Regions from separate parts of the Lysinibacillus sp. S1 genome, predicted to be linked through region 2. Evidence: a T-box and tRNA genes for the amino acid it is inferred to sense, from the RefSeq annotation. Region 2 holds a T-box; the other regions hold tRNA genes.
The links. A T-box is a leader RNA that pairs with one kind of tRNA and senses whether it is charged. The one in region 2 lies ahead of ileS (isoleucine--tRNA ligase), so its partner is inferred to be a tRNA-Ile.
Positions count from the first base shown of each region.

Region 1: it has a tRNA-Ile gene. The T-box ahead of ileS (isoleucine--tRNA ligase) is inferred to sense a tRNA for this amino acid. The anticodon was not compared.
Region 3: it has a tRNA-Ile gene. The T-box ahead of ileS (isoleucine--tRNA ligase) is inferred to sense a tRNA for this amino acid. The anticodon was not compared.

Region 1 covers NZ_CP173154.1:3,809,166-3,813,695, forward strand. Annotated here, with positions in the region: rRNA gene ACHZEU_RS18935 (23S ribosomal RNA) at 1-888, shown strand, start outside; rRNA gene rrf (5S ribosomal RNA) at 999-1,114, shown strand; tRNA gene ACHZEU_RS18945 (tRNA-Val) at 1,125-1,200, shown strand; tRNA gene ACHZEU_RS18950 (tRNA-Thr) at 1,204-1,279, shown strand; tRNA gene ACHZEU_RS18955 (tRNA-Lys) at 1,287-1,362, shown strand; tRNA gene ACHZEU_RS18960 (tRNA-Leu) at 1,380-1,464, shown strand; tRNA gene ACHZEU_RS18965 (tRNA-Gly) at 1,501-1,575, shown strand; tRNA gene ACHZEU_RS18970 (tRNA-Leu) at 1,581-1,669, shown strand; tRNA gene ACHZEU_RS18975 (tRNA-Arg) at 1,678-1,754, shown strand; tRNA gene ACHZEU_RS18980 (tRNA-Pro) at 1,764-1,840, shown strand; tRNA gene ACHZEU_RS18985 (tRNA-Ala) at 1,857-1,932, shown strand; tRNA gene ACHZEU_RS18990 (tRNA-Met) at 1,961-2,034, shown strand; tRNA gene ACHZEU_RS18995 (tRNA-Ile) at 2,042-2,118, shown strand; tRNA gene ACHZEU_RS19000 (tRNA-Ser) at 2,134-2,226, shown strand; tRNA gene ACHZEU_RS19005 (tRNA-Met) at 2,280-2,354, shown strand; tRNA gene ACHZEU_RS19010 (tRNA-Asp) at 2,358-2,433, shown strand; tRNA gene ACHZEU_RS19015 (tRNA-Phe) at 2,493-2,568, shown strand; tRNA gene ACHZEU_RS19020 (tRNA-Gly) at 2,574-2,647, shown strand; tRNA gene ACHZEU_RS19025 (tRNA-Ile) at 2,649-2,725, shown strand; tRNA gene ACHZEU_RS19030 (tRNA-Asn) at 2,730-2,806, shown strand; tRNA gene ACHZEU_RS19035 (tRNA-Ser) at 2,817-2,907, shown strand; tRNA gene ACHZEU_RS19040 (tRNA-Glu) at 2,910-2,981, shown strand; gene ACHZEU_RS19045 (VOC family protein) at 3,041-3,457, opposite strand; gene nadA (quinolinate synthase NadA) at 3,623-4,530, opposite strand, start outside.
Region 2 covers NZ_CP173154.1:219,335-223,813, forward strand. Annotated here, with positions in the region: gene ACHZEU_RS01155 (DUF3221 domain-containing protein) at 1-921, shown strand, start outside; T-box leader at 1,114-1,352, shown strand; gene ileS (isoleucine--tRNA ligase) at 1,414-4,479, shown strand, end outside.
Region 3 covers NZ_CP173154.1:2,471,558-2,476,087, forward strand. Annotated here, with positions in the region: gene ACHZEU_RS12250 (MFS transporter) at 1-202, shown strand, start outside; gene ACHZEU_RS12255 (hypothetical protein) at 264-797, opposite strand; gene ACHZEU_RS12260 (nitric oxide synthase oxygenase) at 847-1,893, opposite strand; tRNA gene ACHZEU_RS12265 (tRNA-Glu) at 2,468-2,539, opposite strand; tRNA gene ACHZEU_RS12270 (tRNA-Asn) at 2,541-2,617, opposite strand; tRNA gene ACHZEU_RS12275 (tRNA-Ile) at 2,624-2,697, opposite strand; tRNA gene ACHZEU_RS12280 (tRNA-Gly) at 2,702-2,775, opposite strand; tRNA gene ACHZEU_RS12285 (tRNA-Phe) at 2,781-2,856, opposite strand; tRNA gene ACHZEU_RS12290 (tRNA-Ser) at 2,863-2,955, opposite strand; tRNA gene ACHZEU_RS12295 (tRNA-Ala) at 2,969-3,044, opposite strand; tRNA gene ACHZEU_RS12300 (tRNA-Pro) at 3,060-3,136, opposite strand; tRNA gene ACHZEU_RS12305 (tRNA-Arg) at 3,152-3,228, opposite strand; tRNA gene ACHZEU_RS12310 (tRNA-Lys) at 3,247-3,319, opposite strand; tRNA gene ACHZEU_RS12315 (tRNA-Gln) at 3,333-3,407, opposite strand; tRNA gene ACHZEU_RS12320 (tRNA-His) at 3,417-3,492, opposite strand; tRNA gene ACHZEU_RS12325 (tRNA-Trp) at 3,541-3,614, opposite strand; tRNA gene ACHZEU_RS12330 (tRNA-Tyr) at 3,619-3,702, opposite strand; tRNA gene ACHZEU_RS12335 (tRNA-Thr) at 3,710-3,785, opposite strand; tRNA gene ACHZEU_RS12340 (tRNA-Asp) at 3,794-3,869, opposite strand; tRNA gene ACHZEU_RS12345 (tRNA-Val) at 3,874-3,949, opposite strand; rRNA gene rrf (5S ribosomal RNA) at 3,961-4,076, opposite strand; rRNA gene ACHZEU_RS12355 (23S ribosomal RNA) at 4,144-4,530, opposite strand, start outside.

The sequences.
Region 1 (4,530 bases), 1.1 Mb from region 2:
GAAATTATAGTACCTGTGAAGATGCAGGTTACCCGCGACAGGACGGAAAGACCCCGTGGAGCTTTACTGTAGCCTGATATTGAATTTTGGTACAACTTGTACAGGATAGGTAGGAGCCAGAGATCTCGGAGCGCCAGCTTCGAAGGAGGCGTCGGTGGGATACTACCCTGGTTGTATTGAAATTCTAACCCATGCCCCTTAGCGGGGCAGGAGACAGTGTCAGGCGGACAGTTTGACTGGGGCGGTCGCCTCCTAAAAGGTAACGGAGGCGCCCAAAGGTTCCCTCAGAATGGTTGGAAATCATTCGTAGAGTGTAAAGGCACAAGGGAGCTTGACTGCGAGACCTACAAGTCGAGCAGGGTCGAAAGACGGGCTTAGTGATCCGGTGGTTCCGCATGGAAGGGCCATCGCTCAACGGATAAAAGCTACCCCGGGGATAACAGGCTTATCTCCCCCAAGAGTCCACATCGACGGGGAGGTTTGGCACCTCGATGTCGGCTCATCGCATCCTGGGGCTGTAGTCGGTCCCAAGGGTTGGGCTGTTCGCCCATTAAAGCGGTACGCGAGCTGGGTTCAGAACGTCGTGAGACAGTTCGGTCCCTATCCGTCGTGGGCGTAGGAAATTTGAGAGGAGCTGTCCTTAGTACGAGAGGACCGGGATGGACACACCGCTGGTGTACCAGTTGTCTTGCCAAAGGCATCGCTGGGTAGCTATGTGTGGACGGGATAAGTGCTGAAAGCATCTAAGCATGAAGCCCCCCTCAAGATGAGATTTCCCATTACGCAAGTAAGTAAGATCCCTCAAAGACGATGAGGTAGATAGGTTCGAGGTGGAAGTGTGGTGACACATGGAGCTGACGAATACTAATCGATCGAGGACTTAACCAAAAAGTTTGAAACATTCAATGCGCCGTTTATCCAGTTTTGAAAGAACAACTCTTTCTATAAAGAGAGCTTTTAGATACATTAGTACGAAGTGTATGGAAGCTTAACAATAGGCTTCTGCTGATGGCAAAGTGGTCACACCCGTTCCCATACCGAACACGGAAGTTAAGCTCTTTAGCGCCGATGGTAGTTGGGGGCTTCCCCCTGTGAGAGTAGGACGTCGCTAGGCATAATACCCAGGAGGATTAGCTCAGCTGGGAGAGCATCTGCCTTACAAGCAGAGGGTCGGCGGTTCGAGCCCGTCATCCTCCACCATATGCCGGTTTAGCTCAGCAGGTAGAGCAACTGACTTGTAATCAGTAGGTCGTGGGTTCGATTCCTATAGCCGGCACCATTTTTTCGAGCCATTAGCTCAGTTGGTAGAGCATCTGACTTTTAATCAGAGGGTCGAAGGTTCGAGTCCTTCATGGCTCACCATTTATAAATAATAATAAGCGGGTGTGGCGGAATTGGCAGACGCACTAGACTTAGGATCTAGCGCCGCAAGGCGTGGGGGTTCGACTCCCTTCACCCGCACCATTATTTTCATTGCCAGATAAAAAAGCTTATGCACATGCGGAAGTAGTTCAGTGGTAGAACACCACCTTGCCAAGGTGGGGGTCGCGAGTTCGAACCTCGTCTTCCGCTCCAAATGTGCCGGGGTGGCGGAACTGGCAGACGCACAGGACTTAAAATCCTGCGGTAGGTGACTACCGTACCGGTTCGATTCCGGTCCTCGGCACCATTTTAAATGCGCCCGTAGCTCAATTGGATAGAGCGTCTGACTACGGATCAGAAGGTTATGGGTTCGACTCCTGTCGGGCGCGCCAAAAGAACAACGGGAAGTAGCTCAGCTTGGTAGAGCACTTGGTTTGGGACCAAGGGGTCGCAGGTTCGAATCCTGTCTTCCCGACCATTTCCAAAAAGATTATGGGGCCTTAGCTCAGCTGGGAGAGCGCCTGCCTTGCACGCAGGAGGTCAGCGGTTCGATCCCGCTAGGCTCCACCATAAGTAAATTAACCAGTATAAAGATCCTGGCGGCGTAGCTCAGCTGGCTAGAGCGTACGGTTCATACCCGTAAGGTCGGGGGTTCGATCCCCTCTGCCGCCATCTTAAAGGACCTTTAGCTCAGTTGGTTAGAGCAGACGGCTCATAACCGTCCGGTCGCAGGTTCGAGTCCTGCAAGGTCCACCATTTATATATTGTAACGGAGGTATACCCAAGTCTGGCTGAAGGGATCGGTCTTGAAAACCGACAGGCGGGTAACACCGCGCGGGGGTTCGAATCCCTCTACCTCCTCCAGTTTTAAATTTTTATAAATGGTGCTTTAAAAACTCGAAACAACATAAAATTATCGCGGGGTGGAGCAGTGGTAGCTCGTCGGGCTCATAACCCGAAGGTCGTTGGTTCAAATCCGGCCCCCGCAACCAAAAGGTCCCGTGGTGTAGCGGTTAACATGCCTGCCTGTCACGCAGGAGATCGCCGGTTCGATCCCGGTCGGGACCGCCATTTTTAAAGATAAAAGTCATGAGAAGCAAAAAAGTGAGCAAGCTTAGCATGGACGAAATGGGTCAGTAGCTCAGTTGGTAGAGCATTAGATTGAAGCTCTAAGTGTCGGCGGTTCGATTCCGTCCTGACCCACCATTTATGCGGGTGTAGTTTAATGGTAAAACCTCAGCCTTCCAAGCTGATGTCGTGGGTTCGATTCCCATCACCCGCTCCAAGGGCCTATAGCTCAGCTGGTTAGAGCGCACGCCTGATAAGCGTGAGGTCGATGGTTCGAGTCCATTTAGGCCCACCATTATTCCGAAGTAGCTCAGTTGGTAGTAGCACCTGACTGTTAATCAGGTTGTCGCAGGTTCGAGTCCTGCCTTCGGAGCCATTTTTATTTTGGGGAAGTACTCAAGAGGCTGAAGAGGCGCCCCTGCTAAGGGTGTAGGTCGGGTAACCGGCGCGAGGGTTCAAATCCCTCCTTCTCCGCCATGGGCCCGTTGGTCAAGTGGTTAAGACACCGCCCTTTCACGGCGGTAACACGGGTTCGAATCCCGTACGGGTCATACTAAAAACAGTAGATGCAATTGCATCTACTGTTTTTTGATATTCATAGATACAAAATTTACTCTTGATTCAATGCATTTTCATCCATATAAACTACTTCCCAGATATGCCCATCTACATCTTGAAAACCCCAACCATACATAAATCCGTGATCTTGTGGTTCACTATAAGGTTTACCACCAGAGGCAAGTGCCTTATTCACTAATTGATCTACTTGTTCTCGGTTTTCAGCAGAGAGACATAAGATTGCTTCTGCAGAAGTAGTAGTATCTGTAACTTCTTTTTTACTAAATCCTTTAAATCGTTCTTCAACCATTATTAATACGAAGATATTTTCGCTAATAATCATTGAGGCTGTTGTTTCATCACTGAATTGTTGATTGAACTCAAAACCTAATTCCTTAAAAAAACTGATAGATTTGTTTAGATCTTTTACTGGTAAATTGATAAAGATATTTTTCGATTGAAAAGCCATTTAGTATCACCTCCAAATTGACAGTATCATGGAGCATAAAGTCGTGTCAATTATAGCAAAGCGGGGCGCAAATGGAAGCCATTAGCACTATTAGAAGTAGGCGTTATGTCAACAAAAACAGAAAGGTTATATCTTCAACCTTTCTGTTTAAAAAGTTTTAACTATTTATCCTCTGGCTAGCATTCTTTCAAGTGAACTAAGTGCTTCAGCGGTAGTATGTTCATCTACTTGTATACGGTTATGAGGTTGACCTTGCTCAATATTTTCTAAGCTCCATAACAAATGTGGAAGGTCAATTCGATTCATTGTTAAACAAGGACAAAAGTTTTCGTTTAAGGAGACAATATGTTTATCAGGATGCTGCTTAATAATGCGATTGACAAGGTTCATTTCTGTTCCAATTGCCCATGCAGATCCGCTTGGAGCTCGATTGATTGTATCAATAATGTATTTTGTGGAGCCTGCATCATCAGCCGCTGCAACCACTTCACGGCTGCACTCAGGGTGAACAATTATCCTCATAGTCGGGTGTTCTTTGCGAATAACCTCTGTATGTTGAACAGTAAAACCTTCGTGCACAGAGCAGTGACCCTTCCAAAGAATAACCTGGATATTTTCAAGTGGCTCTTTTGTTTCGAGCAAGTTCTTATGCGGATTCCAAACAGCCATATTTTCAAGAGGTATACCTAAATCATAGGCAGTATTTCTTCCTAAATGTTGGTCAGGTAAAAAGAAGATACGCTGTTTTTGGGTAAAAGCCCATTGAACAAGTTCCTTTGCATTCGATGAAGTGACACAAGCACCACCATGTCTTCCAGTAAAGGCTTTAATAGCCGCAGTTGAGTTAACATAGGTTAGAGGAATAATCGTATCACCAAAGAGTTCTTGAAGAATTGGCCATGCTTGTTCAGTTTGATAAATATCAGCCATATCAGCCATTGAACAACCAGCGCGCATATCTGGTAAATAGACATGTTGCTGTTTCGTTGTCAGCATATCAGCAGTTTCTGCCATAAAATGTACACCGCAAAATACGATGTGTTCAGCTTCCTTATTTGCTGCGGATAATTGAG
Region 2 (4,479 bases):
AAGCGTGTGATGACAAATGTGGTTCAGCATTTACAGCAACGCCAAGAAAAAAAATCTGCAAAACGCTGGCCATATGGTGTTTTGGCTATGATTTTAAGTGTCTGCATAGGGCTGTTTATATATCAGCAATATAATGAACAACAACAGCAAGCTTCTACTATTCCACCCGTATTAGATGAGCGGATTTTAGAGCTATATTTACAACTTGATTCTTTTATGAACGGAAAGAATCGTTTATATAAGGCAAGCTTTGATAATTTTTTATATTTTGAATCGACCTTTGCTTATGCGCAATCGAAAAAACTAGTACCTACACAAGAGCAAATAGATAAGACACTCGAACAGTTCATGGAAGAGTGGAGCTATGAGGATGATACTCGGCCAACTTATGATAAGCTTCTGCAAATGTTGCAAGTCACAAACGAAGGGTTTATAGAGAACTATGGCAAGCCAATTGCCTATAAAATGGCTACATTTGACTTGTTATGGGAGGCAAGCCAAGCCGATTATAAGGATGTAAGTAATCCCATTCGTACATGGCTTGTCGAGCAAGAAGCCATGAATTATTTAGAACAACATTATCATAAAGACATTGCTTCCTTACGAGAAAAATATAAAATCCCTGAAAAGGACAGCCAAATGAAGCTCATCAGAAGTGGAACGGTCTTAGCGATCAAGGAACATGAATTTTTAGTTGTCTCAGGCGTCTTGGCTAGCGAGGTTGGGCAAAAATCTGTCGATGAATTAGTGCAAAAACATAGTAATGGTACATGGTTCCCTCTAGTGGATGTCCCGCAAACACTATCAGTTGGTGATCGAGTAGAAGTTCAATATAGACAGTCGATTGGGAACGATGACGCTCAGCCATTCATTGATTATAAGGATATCGTAGAAATGAAAATAGTAAAGGAATCTCACTAACAAGAAGCTAGACATTCTCGTGCTATTCAATAGTAAAACATTGCTGAAGAGCTTTTTGATTCAAACCATTCAACAGCCACAATATGCTGATCTCCATTAAAGTATTGCCACTTGTCTCAACGAAATTTTTTAAGATTGTCCACCGTTGACAGACAATTGGTAATTTGCTAAGATGAAGGACAATAAAAGCATACAAATTCGTTGATGAGAAAGAGTAGTGTTTCATTTTGTTCTACAGAGAGCCGACATTTGGTGGAAGTCGGTGTGCAGGTGTTACATGAAAATCCTCTCTGAGAAGATTAGCTGAATGGAGTAAGCTAATCCGGGTGTCTACCGTTAAAAAGAACACGTATGATTGTACGTTGCTGAGTGCTATTGGCCATCGTGTCAATAGAATTAGGGTGGTATTCGCGGTTAACCCCGTCCCTTTTCCTTGGGACGGGGTTTTTTGTATGCCTTTTATACAAATTTGCTTGTATAGGAGGAACTAATATGCAGAAAGTACAAAAGAAAGAAACAACGGTTGAACGAGAAACAAGGATTCGTACATTATGGGCGCAAGAAGGGACCTTCGCCAAATCCGTAAGTAATCGTGCTGAACAGCAGCCCTTTGTATTTTATGAGGGACCCCCAACAGCGAATGGTTTACCACATGTTGGCCATGCATTTGGTAGAACCATAAAAGATGTGGTGGCACGTTATAAAACAATGCAAGGCTATTTAGTTGAACGCAAAGCAGGTTGGGATACACATGGGTTGCCTGTGGAATTAGGGGTAGAAAAGGCATTAGGAATCTCAGGAAAGCAGGAGATTGAGAACTATGGGGTGGAGCAATTTATTCAAGCATGTAAGAAGAGCGTTTTTACCTATGAGCAAAAATGGCGTACTTTTACAGAGCAGCTTGGCTACTGGCTTGACATGGATGATCCTTACCTAACATTAAGTAATGACTATATTGAATCTGTGTGGCATATTTTAAGCCATGTTCACAAGGAAAAACTGTTATACAAAGGACATCGCGTTTCACCTTATTGCCCTAGCTGTCAAACTTCCTTAAGCTCTCATGAGGTGGCACAGGGCTATAAGGATGTTAAGGATTTATCCGTTACTGCAATGTTTAAGCTAGAGGATCGAGACGAATATATCTTAGGTTGGACAACGACGCCTTGGACATTACCAGCCAATGTAGCCTTGGCTATGAATCCTGCTCTTCGATATGTCCGTGTAAGGCATGCAAACAACATCTATATACTAGCCAAATCGTTGGTATCAAAGGTTTTTTCAGAGCCTGTAGAAATATTAAGTGAGCATGACGGACAGGAGTTTGCAGGTGTTTCCTATCTATCACCATTTTCCTATGTAACCGTCGATAAAGGGCATATCATTGTCATGGCAGATTATGTGACAGAGCATAGTGGAACAGGAATTGTACACATAGCACCTGCTTATGGAGAGGACGATTATAAAACGGTGCAGCAACATGGCTTGTCCTTTGTCAATGTAGTTGATCTTAAAGGCTGTTATACAGAAGCGGTAGCTGAGCTTGTTGGACGATTTGTGAAAGAATGTGATGTCGATATCATTAAAATGCTTGCAGCAAAAGAGCTTTTATTTGCTAAAGAAAAATATGAGCACAGCTATCCGCATTGCTGGCGCTGTGATTCACCATTATTGTACTATGCAACAGATAGCTGGTTTATCAAAATGTCGGCATTAAAAGAGCAGCTTTTACAAAATAATCAGCAGGTGACATGGTACCCTAGCCATATTAAGGATGGACGATTTGGCAACTTCCTAGAAAACTTAGTGGATTGGAATATTAGTCGTAATCGTTATTGGGGAACACCACTCAATGTGTGGATTTGTCAGGATTGCAATCATGAGGAGGCACCTAACAGTGTTGCATCGCTACAACAATTAGCCAAAGGAGCTGTCAATGAACAATTAGAGCTGCATAAGCCATTTATAGATGCCATTGTCTTTACCTGTCCTGTCTGCCAGGGCAACATGAAACGTACGCCTGAAGTTATCGATGTTTGGTTTGACAGTGGCTCGATGCCATTTGCCCAACAGCATTAYCCTTTTGAAGACGTGACGAACTTTCATCATCTGTTTCCAGCAGATGTGGTCATTGAGGGCATCGACCAAACGCGAGGATTTTTCTATAGCTTATTAGCAGTATCGACCTTGTTTACAGGAAAACCACCTTATAAAAATGTGCTATCGTTAGGGCATGTACTCGATGAGCATGGACAGAAGATGTCCAAAAGTAAAGGCAATGCATTAGAGCCTGTTGAGTTAATCCAGGAGTATGGAGCAGATGCTCTACGTTGGGCATTTTTAGTTGATAGCTCACCATGGAATCCAAAGCGTTTTTCGAAGAAAATTGTCTTAGATGCGAAATCTAAGCTAGTGGATACACTCGACAATACGTTTAAATTTTATGACATGTATGCCCAAATCGATAACTTTACGTATGATGCTACAAATACAGGTACCGGTTCACAGCTAGATCATTGGATATTGTCCCGCTTACATCACACTATCCAGCTTGTCACAACCTCTATGGATGATTATCAATTTACACAGGCTACAAGGGAAATTGGTCAATTGGTGGAAGAGTTAAGCAATTGGTATATACGTCGTTCACGTGCTAGATTTTGGGCAAATGGAATGACAGCAGATAAACGAGGTGCATTTAGCACACTTTACGAGGCACTGACATCCATTTGTCAATTAATAGCACCGTTTACACCATTTATAGCAGAGGATATCTACCGTCAACTATCTGGAAAAAGTGTTCATCTTGAGGAATATCCACTATTCGACGATCAACTAGTGGATGTGAAGCTTGAACAAGAAATGGCAACGGTCTTAACAGTTGTGGAACTTGGACGTAGCATTCGCAATAGTCAGGGAATAAAGGTCAAGCAGCCTTTAAGTGAACTCATTGTTGCCCTAAAAGGTGAACTGTCGGATTACCAAGCCTATAGCGAACTCATTCAAGATGAGTTAAACATCAAAGCTTGTAGATGGACACATGATTTTTCAGCCTATGAAAGCGTGCATTATAAATTGAATTTTAAAACAGCGGGAGCGGCATTTGGTCCAAAGGTTCATCAAGTAAAAGAGTATGTGTTGGCATTAACAGAGGAAGAGAAACAAAGGCTACAACATTATGAAACTGTGGATCTCATGATGGACGGTCAACAGCTAACATTATTAAGAGAACATGTAATAGCTGAATCAATCGTCAAGGACCATTATATTTTAGCGGAGGATAGCACTTGCCGTGTCTTGATGAATGTTCAACTTACAGAGAGCTTACTACAAGAAGGGCAAATACGAGAATTAATTCGTACAATACAAGATGCACGAAAAAAATGGCAGCTACCAGTGGCGCAATATGTATCGATTGCCTTTAATGGTAGTGCAGGGGTACTTTTCATGATTCAGCAGCACGAAGCTTTATTACAAGAAAATGTATTAGTCAAAGCTATTCATTATGGTGAGCAATGGTCTCATGCAAAATCCATTGAGACGGCATTGTTTAATGAA
Region 3 (4,530 bases), 2.3 Mb from region 2:
TCGTACTGCATTTGAAGCAGCAGATTTATCAGGCTTTGCGCAATCTTTGGGTTATTTATTTGCCGCAATTGGTCCTATTCTTTTTGGCTACTTGCATGATTTATTTGGCGGCTGGAATATTGCGGGATGGCTCTTTGTCGTTGTAGCAATGTTACTCTTCTTTTGCTCAATGAGAGCCTCTAAGGATGAATATGTGCATTAAAATTAAATAAAGCAGGTGGATTTGATTCCTCCATCTGCTCTATTTCTATAGTGTTTACACATTACTTAATTGTCGGGTTGCGGAGTAATGTTAGCAATTCAGCAAGGCATTCTGATGCTTCATTATTATGAGCTGTTATAGTAGAAAAAATAGGAACAGCCTCTTGTAAAAGCATATAACTATAATAGTAATAGCCTACAAAAGCTTGCTCCTCATAGCCCTTTGGCGTTTCTTTCTCCCACTCCTGCTCATCATTATCCTCATTTTCTATCCACAAATAGTTGACGTCTAATAGCTCCTGCATATTTTTAACAGTATTGACTGGGTCGAGATAATCCTTGGTAATAGCATGTGCCACAGCTAAATATAACTGTACCTCTTGTAAGGAGACAACCTCTAATTTTTTACGAGTAAGCTTTTTTAGCAGGACAAGCAAAACCCATGGTGTCACCTGCCACAGTGTACCTTGATGTTCAATTAATTCAGCTAGTTGTGTGTATTGCTCCTGTTCTATCAGCTTAGGAATGGCTGTACCTCTACCATAAGGTGTCGTCAATTGTCTCCATGGGATATTGGGAATTTGCTGATCTAACATAGTAAGCCCTCTCTCATCAAAAGTATCGAAAGTAAACAATTCTTTTACACTAATAGCATGGTTTTTGATAAAAATAATTTGGTGTATGATAAATATTTACATAGGGTTTATGGAATATATGAGTTGTGGCAGGGGAAAGTGGTGGGATTAACCATGTCCAGTTGCCTGTAACTTCTCTTCCTGTTGATTTTTCTGCCTCCTCAAACAATTTAAACTGCTGAGCTGCTGTATGATGATCAACAATGCTCACACCATCTTCTTTAAATGAGTGAAGAACAGCAATATTAAGTTCTACTAAAGCACGATCACGCCAAAGAGACGCTTGTTTGGTTGTATCAAGATTAAAAATCTCTGCAATTGCAGGTAACATATTATAACGATCATGATCTGCTAAATTTCGTGCGCCAATCTCTGTTCCCATATACCAGCCGTTAAATGGAGCTGCTTGAAAATCAATTCCAGCCATTTGAAAACGCATACTCGAAATAATAGGTACGGCATACCACTTCATTCCTAATTTTTCCACATCGTTTGACTCTGGATGACGGATTGAGACCTCTACTATATTTTCTTCAGGAATTACAAACATTTGAGGAGCACGATTATCTACCTGTATAACGAGTGGTAGTACATCAAAATCAGTTCCTTTACCTCTCCATCCTAACGACTCACACACTTTTGTAAATTTAATGGACTGTGAATCTCCAATAATGCCTGCATCTGTTTCATAGCCTGCATAACGAATTAGTTGATGATTCCAAATCCGTACTCTATCTGAAGCAAACACTGTTATAGTTGGACGAATTTTCCCATGATTTGTCGCATAATCAATATGTTCTAGTAATTTTTGAAAAATAGCCTTTTCATCTAAAACATCACGTGCATCTACCACATGCAGTGACTGCCAAAACAGACGTCCAATACACTTATTGCTATTTCGCCATGCCACACGTGCGCCAAAAACTAGCTCCTCTGTTGTTGGGTGATATTTACCTGCATCCTTAACTGCCTGTAATCTATTCTTTAACCAAAGTTCTGATTCATTTTGTTCTGTCTGATATAGACTTAAAAATTGCTGTATCTCCTGTATATTCATATCGATTCCTCCACTTATCCTCATATTAGAGGAACAAAACAACAAGCACCATGAAAATAGTAATTGAAAAAACATACATATTTTATATATGAAATAGTTTGTTCATATTTACTCTATAGACTCTCTTTCGTAAGAGAATGTAAGGGAGAAAGATTTTAATTATTATAAAAAGGCTACAGTAGTCATGTAGCCTTTTTCAGGGGGTTGTAGAACAAAGAAATCAATAGAATTTTTGTAAATGGTGAAAAAGCTATACGTTCTGGGCTACTTACTTGCTGCTGTTGCTTCGCTTTCGCATAGAGCAGAACCAGTTTCACAAATTCTCTGGCCAGGATTTCGCCTGTATCGCTATACTAGAGAAGTCGTCAAGCAGCCTTCACAAAAGTATTGACCATGGAAGTGTACGTGGTAAGTGAAACGGCTTATAGGATGCCCATAGTAAGATGCTAGGGGAATTAAATTCAGTCCCTCACCTTGCAAATAGGTCTTTTTCTGCTATTGCATTATCTTTTATCGTTTAAAGAACAGGAGAATAGAAAAAAGCATGTAACACACATCTGTGCTACATGCTTGATGACCCGTACGGGATTCGAACCCGTGTTACCGCCGTGAAAGGGCGGTGTCTTAACCACTTGACCAACGGGCCGTGGCTCCGAAGGCAGGACTCGAACCTGCGACAACCTGATTAACAGTCAGGTGCTACTACCAACTGAGCTACTTCGGAATAATATGGGCCTAAATGGACTCGAACCATCGACCTCACGCTTATCAGGCGTGCGCTCTAACCAGCTGAGCTATAGGCCCATTTTGGAGCGGGTGATGAGAATCGAACTCACGACATCAGCTTGGAAGGCTGAGGTTTTACCATTAAACTACACCCGCAATAATGGTGGGTCAGGACGGAATCGAACCGCCGACACTTAGAGCTTCAATCTAATGCTCTACCAACTGAGCTACTGACCCGAAAAATGGAGGAGGTAGAGGGATTCGAACCCCCGCGCGGTGTTACCCGCCTGTCGGTTTTCAAGACCGATCCCTTCAGCCAGACTTGGGTATACCTCCAAAAATATTACAATGGTGGAGCCTAGCGGGATCGAACCGCTGACCTCCTGCGTGCAAGGCAGGCGCTCTCCCAGCTGAGCTAAGGCCCCATTTATCATGAAAGATGGTCGGAATGACAGGATTCGAACCTACGACCCCTTGGTCCCAAACCAAGTGCTCTACCAAGCTGAGCTACATTCCGTAAACATGATTTTATTGGCGCGCCCGACAGGAGTCGAACCCATAACCTTCTGATCCGTAGTCAGACGCTCTATCCAATTGAGCTACGGGCGCATGTTAATTAAAAAATGATGAGCCATGAAGGACTCGAACCTTCGACCCTCTGATTAAAAGTCAGATGCTCTACCAACTGAGCTAATGGCTCGTGAAATTAAAAATGGCTGGGGTACTAGGATTCGAACCTAGGCATGACGGAATCAAAATCCGTTGCCTTACCGCTTGGCTATACCCCAATTTTAAAATGGGGCGACTGATGGGAATCGAACCCACGAATGTCGGAACCACAATCCGATGCGTTAACCACTTCGCCACAATCGCCACTATATAGATTATATTAGCTGTATTATGAACGAGTACCTCAATACCTGGCAGGGGCAGTAGGAATCGAACCCACACCAAAGGTTTTGGAGACCTCTATTCTACCGTTGAACTATGCCCCTAAAATGGTGGAGGGGGACGGATTCGAACCGCCGAACCCTAAGGAGCGGATTTACAGTCCGCCGCGTTTAGCCACTTCGCTACCCCTCCAAGGGAATGGTGCCGGCGATAGGAGTCGAACCCACGACCTACTGATTACAAGTCAGTTGCTCTACCAACTGAGCTACACCGGCAATAATAATGGCGGTCCCGACCGGGATCGAACCGGCGATCTCCTGCGTGACAGGCAGGCATGTTAACCGCTACACCACGGGACCAAAATGGTGGAGGATGACGGGCTCGAACCGCCGACCCCCTGCTTGTAAGGCAGGTGCTCTCCCAGCTGAGCTAATCCTCCACAAAAAATAAGCGAAGCGACGTCCTACTCTCACAGGGGGAAGCCCCCAACTACCATCGGCGCTAAAGAGCTTAACTTCCGTGTTCGGTATGGGAACGGGTGTGACCTCTTTGCCATCATCACTTCACTTATTCAGCTGAAAGACTTATTCTTTCAAAACTAGATAAACGATACATTGAATGTTTCAAACTTTTTTGGTTAAGTCCTCGATCGATTAGTATTCGTCAGCTCCATGTGTCACCACACTTCCACCTCGAACCTATCTACCTCATCGTCTTTGAGGGATCTTACTTACTTGCGTAATGGGAAATCTCATCTTGAGGGGGGCTTCATGCTTAGATGCTTTCAGCACTTATCCCGTCCACACATAGCTACCCAGCGATGCCTTTGGCAAGACAACTGGTACACCAGCGGTGTGTCCATCCCGGTCCTCTCGTACTAAGGACAGCTCCTCTCAAATTTCCTACGCCCACGACGGATAGGGACCGAACTGTCTCACGACGTTCTGAACCCAGCTCGCGTACCGCTTTAATGGGCGAACAGCCCAACCCTTGGGACCGACTACAGCCCCAGGATGCGAT